Streptomyces venezuelae: one gene and its partner. The protein of the gene in region 1 binds, or shares a complex with, the protein of each later gene. Links are inferred from orthologs where the notes say so. Each region holds a gene or a part of one and is shown in the gene's direction. Other genes may lie near its edges. The genes, in order: dnaG and dnaB.

Evidence for each region.
Region 2: the proteins of dnaG (region 1) and dnaB are in contact, whole or in part, in a crystal structure (PDB 2R6A), measured with the Geobacillus stearothermophilus proteins. The link is inferred for Streptomyces venezuelae from one-to-one orthologs. Residues at the interface, in WP_049624496.1 of Geobacillus stearothermophilus: Lys456, Leu457, Leu458, Pro459, Ala460, Asn463, Ala464, Leu467, Leu535, Leu536, Ile537, Ala538, Gln544, Glu545, Asp548, Tyr549, His552; in WP_033016901.1 of Geobacillus stearothermophilus: Ser13, Glu15, Ala16, Gln18, Glu91, Leu92, Asp94, Ala95, Val96, Pro97, Thr98, Ala99, Ala100, Asn101, Tyr104, Tyr105, Ile108.

The regions. Positions count from the first base shown.
Region 1 is NZ_CP029191.1:2,458,454-2,461,731, reverse strand. Bases 305-3,269 are described here. They hold dnaG (DNA primase), read left to right. Parts: upstream 305-820; coding sequence 821-2,719; downstream 2,720-3,269. Other genes in these bases: DEJ49_RS11000 (RNA polymerase sigma factor), read left to right, coding at 2,882-3,269; DEJ49_RS11010 (NAD(P)/FAD-dependent oxidoreductase), read left to right, coding at 305-777. Also shown: more of DEJ49_RS11010, read left to right, coding at 1-304; more of DEJ49_RS11000, read left to right, coding at 3,270-3,278. UniProt on the Escherichia coli protein: RNA polymerase that catalyzes the synthesis of short RNA molecules used as primers for DNA polymerase during DNA replication.
Region 2 is NZ_CP029191.1:4,013,046-4,016,232, reverse strand. What follows is about bases 162-3,035. They hold dnaB (replicative DNA helicase), read left to right. Parts: upstream 162-794; coding sequence 795-2,276; downstream 2,277-3,035. Other genes in these bases: DEJ49_RS18065 (NADP-dependent oxidoreductase), read right to left, coding at 2,300-3,035; DEJ49_RS18075 (MATE family efflux transporter), read right to left, coding at 162-334. Outside these bases: more of DEJ49_RS18075, read right to left, coding at 1-161; more of DEJ49_RS18065, read right to left, coding at 3,036-3,187. UniProt on the Escherichia coli protein: The main replicative DNA helicase, it participates in initiation and elongation during chromosome replication. Travels ahead of the DNA replisome, separating dsDNA into templates for DNA synthesis.

The DNA.
Region 1 (3,278 bases):
GGCCTGGAGATCGCGGCGGCCGCCCGTGAGTACGGCGCGGAGGTCACGGTCGTCGAGGCCGAGCCGACCCCGCTGCACGCCGTCCTCGGCCCCGAGGTCGGCCAGATGTTCGCCGACCTGCACGCCGAGCACGGCGTCCGCTTCCACTTCGGCGCACGGCTCACCGAGATTGCGGGCCAGGACGGCATGGTCCTCGCCGCCCGCACGGACGACGGCGAGGAGCACCCCGCGCACGACGTCCTCGCGGCCATCGGAGCGGCCCCCCGCACGGCCCTCGCCGAGTCCGCGGGCCTCGCCCTGGTCGACCGCGCCGAGGGGGGCGGCATCGCCGTCGACGCGTCGCTGCGCACCTCCGACCCCGACATCTACGCGGCGGGCGACGTGGCCGCCGTCCGCCACCCGCTCTTCGGGACGAGCCTGCGCGTCGAGCACTGGGCCAACGCCCTGAACGGCGGTCCGGCCGCCGCGCGCGCGATGCTCGGCCAGGACGTCACGTACGACCGCGTGCCGTACTTCTTCTCCGACCAGTACGACGTCGGCCTGGAGTACTCGGGCTGGGCGCCCCCGGGGACGTACGACCAAGTGGTGGTGCGCGGCGACACCGGAAAGCGGGAGTTCATCGCCTTCTGGCTGCGCGACGGGCAGGTCCTCGCGGGCATGAACGTGAATGTGTGGGACGTCACGGACCCGATCCAGCAGCTGATCCGGAAGGGCGTGCGCCCCGACCCGGACGCCCTCGCGGACCCCTCGACCCCTCTGGCGGCGCTCCTGGGGTGACCGGCCGGGCAGGAGTGTCACAGGCGAGCCGTAGTATTCCTACGTGGCAGGCAGGATCAATGACGAAGACGTGAAGGCGGTTCGGGACGCGGTCCCGATCGACGCCGTGGTCTCCGACTACCTCCAGCTGCGCAACGCGGGGGGCGGAAACCTCAAGGGCCTGTGCCCCTTCCACGACGAGAAGTCCCCGTCCTTCCAGGTCAGCCCGAGCAAGGGTCTCTTCCACTGCTTCGGCTGCCAGGAAGGCGGCGACACGATCGCCTTCGTGATGAAGATCGACCACCTCACGTTCTCGGAGACGGTCGAGCGTCTCGCCGCCCAGGCGGGCATCACGCTGCGCTACGAAGAGGGTGGGTACAACCCCGCGCACCAGCGCGGGGAGCGGATCCGCCTCGTCGAGGCCCACAAGATCGCCGCGCAGTTCTACGTGGACCAGCTGGAGAGCCCCGAGGCCGAGATCGGCCGGAAGTTCCTCGCCGAGCGCGGCTTCGATCAGGCGGCGGCCGCGCACTTCGGCGTGGGCTACAGCCCGGCCGGCTGGGACCACCTCACGCGCTTCCTGCGCGGCAAGGGCTTCACCGACAAGGAGCTCACCCTCTCCGGCCTCTCCCAGGAGGGCCGCCGCGGCCCCATCGACCGCTTCCGCGGCCGCCTCATGTGGCCGATCCGCGACATCGGCGGCGACGTGGTGGGCTTCGGCGCGCGCAAGCTCCGCGACGACGACAACGGCCCGAAGTACCTGAACACGCCCGAGACGGCGATCTACAAGAAATCCCAGGTCCTGTACGGCATCGACCTGGCCAAGAAGGAGATCGCCAAGTCCAGCCGCGCGGTCGTCGTCGAGGGGTACACGGACGTGATGGCCTGCCACCTGGCCGGCATCACCACCGCCATCGCGACCTGCGGCACGGCCTTCGGCGGCGATCACATCAAGATCCTCCGCCGCCTCCTGATGGACAACGGCTCGGCCCGAGTGATCTTCACCTTCGACGGCGACGCGGCGGGCCAGAAGGCCGCGCTGCGTGCCTTCGAGGACGACCAGAAGTTCGCCGCCGAGACGTACATCGCGATCGCTCCCGACGGCATGGACCCCTGCGACCTGCGGCTCGCCAAGGGCGACGCGGCGGTCGCCGACCTCGTCGAACCGCGCACGCCGCTCTTCGAGTTCGCGCTGCGCCAGATCGTCGCCCGGTACGACCTGGAGACCCCCGCGGGCCGCGCCTCCGCCCTGGACGAGGCCGCCCCCGTGGTGGCCCGCATCAAGAACAGCGGCGCGCAGCACGAGGTCGCCGTGCAGCTCGCCGGCATGCTCGGCATCCTCGACACGCAGTTCGTCGTGAAGCGCGTCGCCCAGCTCGCCCGCTGGGCCCGCGACCGCGGCGGCCGGGGCCCGGCCCCCGCCGCCCAGCGCTCCTCCTCGGCGTACGAGGCCGCGCCCCAGGGCTTCAGCGGCCCCGCGCTCAACCTGCGCAGCCCCGCCCACCGCACCGAGCGGGAACTCATCAAACTCGCCCTCCAGTACCCGCAGTTGGTCTCCCCGGCCTTCGACGCGTACGGCATGGACGAGTTCACCGCCCCGCCCTACGCCGCGGTGCGCCGCGCCATCGAGGAGGCGGGCGGCGCGGAGTACGGCGCACAGGACCCGCAGGAGTACCTCGTACGCGTCCGCGAAGCGGCCCCCGACGACGCGGTCCGCGCGATGGTCACCGAGCTCGCCGTCGAGGCGATCCTGCGCAAGACCGTCGACGAGATGTACGCGGGCATCCAGCTCGTGCAGGTCCGGCTGCGCGCCGTCGACCGCCGCATCCGCGACGTACAGGGCACCCTCGCCCGCCTCGGCGCGGGCGGCGACCCGCAGCATCTGACCGCCGTGCAGAACGAGTTGTGGGTCCTGCAGCAGTACGGGCAGGCGCTCCGCGAGCGGGGCGCGGACGCCCTCTGAGGCGCCCCGCCGGGCTCCCGGAAGCCCCCGCCGGGCTCCCCGGCGATTGAGGCCCGGGAACCGGGGTTACCCGTCGGGTAACCACGCGGTCACGGACCGGACTCAAAAAGTCACCGCACGCCCCTCGTGGCGGCCGTGTGTCGTACCCCACACTGGGTTCCGGTGCCTGAGTCCTCGGAGCGCGGCCGACCCGCCGACAGCGGGTCCGAGACCCCCGCGGTTCCACAATTCGTGTTCGGGACGGACAGCGGCGAGGCCGCCGTCCCTCTCCCGTTGCCGCACGCCTCAGATGCGATCACCCTGGAGGTCGCCCCCGTGCAGACCCAGACCCTCACCCAGACCGACACCGCCCCGCGCGCGGATGCGGATACGGACGTACTGGAGTCGGTCCCGCCGCAGAGCCGAGCCACTCGGCACCCCGAGGCCTCGGCAGCGCAGGAAACGGCCCGGGAAACCGCACAGAGCCCCGAGACGGCCGCCCCACAGGGCGACGCTCCCGAGGACCCCGGAACTCCCGAAGGCCCCGAAGCCCTCGCCCCCGAGATCATCGAGCTCCCCG
Region 2 (3,187 bases), 1.6 Mb from region 1 along the record:
CGATGACGGCCGCGCCGAGGAGCAGCGCGAGCCAGATGCCGTCCATGCCCTGCCGGATGGCGGATTGGAGGTCCCCGGCGCCGACCCGACGGGCGACGGCGGCCGTGGTGGCGTACGCGAGGAAGACGAAGATGCTCACCGCGGTGGTGAGGAGCGCCGAGGCGACGCCGAGGCCGGCCAGTTGGGCGGTGCCCAGGTGCCCGACGATGGCGCTGTCGGCGAGCACGAAAAGGGGCTCGGCCACGAGCGCGCCGAACGCGGGGACGGCGAGCGCGATGATCTCTCGATCATGCCTTCGCCGTGCGGCCTTGGGTGCCGCGGGAGCCTGTGTCATGCACACCAATCTAATCTTCCACAGGTAAGAGATGCAATGGCATTGGGACCCTTACTTGCACGCCTGTCGGGCGCGCCGTCACGTGCCGTTTGCGGCGATCTTGGTCCGACTGGGAAAGTTTTTCTTCTGCACAGCCGGTGGACGGGAAAGGCCCAGGTCAGGCGCCGTTTCCAGAACGGGCTGAGGGCTTGTTCACAGGCCTGTCCACCGGGCCGTGCACAGGTTTGGCGGAGTTCTCCACAGCATCGGGCCCGTCATCCACACCGCCTGTGGATAACCAGATTGGCTGACGGTGCCCACAGGCCTACCGTGGTCCGGCGCCCGCCTCGTCGTACGACCTCGGAAACCCCGGAAAACCGACGCGTCAGAACCGGAGTTGGGCCCGCTTATTTGTCAGTGTCGTGCCGTACGAAAGAGGGGCACGGCGAGGTCCGCGCGGCGGACGGGAGGAGGTGGCCCGGTGAGTATCTCCGAGCCTTTGGACGACCCCTGGGCCGACAGCGGTCCCAGTGACCGTCTGCCCGTCTCCCGCCAGCGCCGCGACGGCGGTGGCGGCCGGGGCCGCGACGAACAGCACGATCGTGGCCGTGAGGGCGGCTGGGACGGCGGGGGATCGTCGTTCGAGCGGGTTCCCCCGCAGGACCTCGACGCGGAGCAGTCCGTGCTCGGCGGCATGCTGCTCTCGAAGGACGCGATCGCCGACGTCGTCGAGGTCCTCAAGGGCCACGACTTCTACCGGCCCGCGCACGAGACGATCTACGCCTCGATCCTCGACCTCTACGCGAAGGGCGAGCCGGCCGACCCGATCACCGTGGCGGCCGAGCTCACCAAGCGGGGTGAGATCACCAAGGTCGGTGGCGCGTCGTATCTGCACACGCTGGTGCAGACGGTGCCGACGGCGGCGAACGCGGAGTACTACGCGGAGATCGTCCACGAGCGGGCGGTGCTGCGCCGCCTCGTCGAGGCCGGCACGAAGATCACCCAGATGGGATACGCGGCCGACGGCGACGTCGACGAGATCGTCAACAGCGCCCAGGCCGAGATCTACGCCGTCACCGAGCAGCGCACCACCGAGGACTACCTGCCGCTCGGCGACATCATGGAGGGTGCCCTCGACGAGATCGAGGCGATCGGCTCGCGGTCGGGCGAGATGACCGGCGTGCCGACCGGGTTCACCGACCTCGACCAGCTCACCAACGGCCTGCACCCAGGCCAGATGATCATCATCGCGGCCCGTCCCGCCATGGGTAAGTCGACGCTGGCCCTCGACTTCGCGCGAGCCTGTTCGATCAAGCACAACATGCCGAGCGTGATCTTCTCGCTCGAAATGGGGCGCAACGAGATCGCCATGCGTCTGCTCTCCGCCGAGGCGCGCGTGGCTCTGCACCACATGCGCTCCGGCACGATGACCGACGAGGACTGGACGCGCCTCGCCCGGCGCATGCCGGACGTCTCGGCCGCCCCGCTCTACATCGACGACTCCCCGAACCTGTCGATGATGGAGATCCGCGCCAAGTGCCGCCGCCTCAAGCAGCGGAACGACCTGAAACTCGTCGTCATCGACTATCTCCAGCTGATGCAGTCGGGCGGATCCAAGCGGTCCGAGAGCCGCCAGCAGGAAGTCTCGGACATGTCGCGAAACCTGAAGCTCCTCGCCAAGGAGCTGGAGCTGCCGGTCATCGCCCTCTCGCAGCTGAACCGTGGCCCCGAGCAGCGCACCGACAAGAAGCCCATGGTCTCCGACCTGCGTGAGTCCGGCTCGATCGAGCAGGACGCGGACATGGTGATCCTGCTGCACCGCGAGGACGCGTACGAGAAGGAGTCGCCGCGCGCGGGCGAGGCGGACATCATCGTCGGCAAGCACCGTAACGGCCCCACGGCGACGATCACCGTTGCCTTCCAGGGCCATTACTCGCGCTTCGTGGACATGGCACAGACCTGACCGGCCTGTCCTGACAGGCCGGATCAGATGACGATGACGCGGCGTCCGCGTGTGTGTCCGGCCTGGCTGTCCGCCTGGGCCGCGGCCGCTTCGGTGAGCTGGTACGTCTTCGCGACCGGGATGTGGAGTCGGCCCCGCGCGATGAGGTCGGCGGCCTCGGCGAGGGCCTGCGGCACGTTCCCGGTCACGCCGGCGAACCGGACGCCGTGTTCCGGTGCGGTCAGATCGGCGATGGAGATCACCTTCTGGGGGTCGCCGGTCAGTTCGACGAGGTCGGGGATCACGCCCGAGCCGGCCAGATCGAGCGCGGCGTCGACGTGTCCGAGCTGTCGGACCCGGTCGACCCAGCCCTCTCCGTAGGTCGTGGCGAGCGCGCCCAAGCCGCGCAGGTAGTCCTGGTTGGCGGCACCGGCCGTGCCGATCGCCGTGATGCCGCGGTCGCGGGCGATCTGCAGCACCGCTGACCCGACGCCCCCGGACGCGCCGCTGACCAGCAGCGTCTGTCCCGGCTGCACACCGGACAGGCCGATGATCCGCAGCGCGGTCTCCACCACGGAGGGGTACCCGGCCGCTTCTTCGAAGGTCAGGTTCTCGGGCATCCGGGCCCAGGCCGACAGCACGGCGAACTCTGCGTACGTGCTCGAACCGCGCCCGAACACGCGGTCGCCGACCGCGACCGTGGTGACGTCCGGGCCGATTTCGTCCACCAGTCCGGCGGCGTCCTGCCCGGTCCCGGAGGGCAGCTCGGACACGTGGGTCTGCCGGAACTGTTCGGTCTGACGGAACTGGCCTTCGCGGATCCGCCAGTCCACGGGGTTCACGCCCGCCGCGCGTACGGCGATACGTATCTGGCCCGGGCCCGCGTGGGGCTCCTCGGCCTCGGTGAGCTGCAGGACATCAGGGCCGCCGTA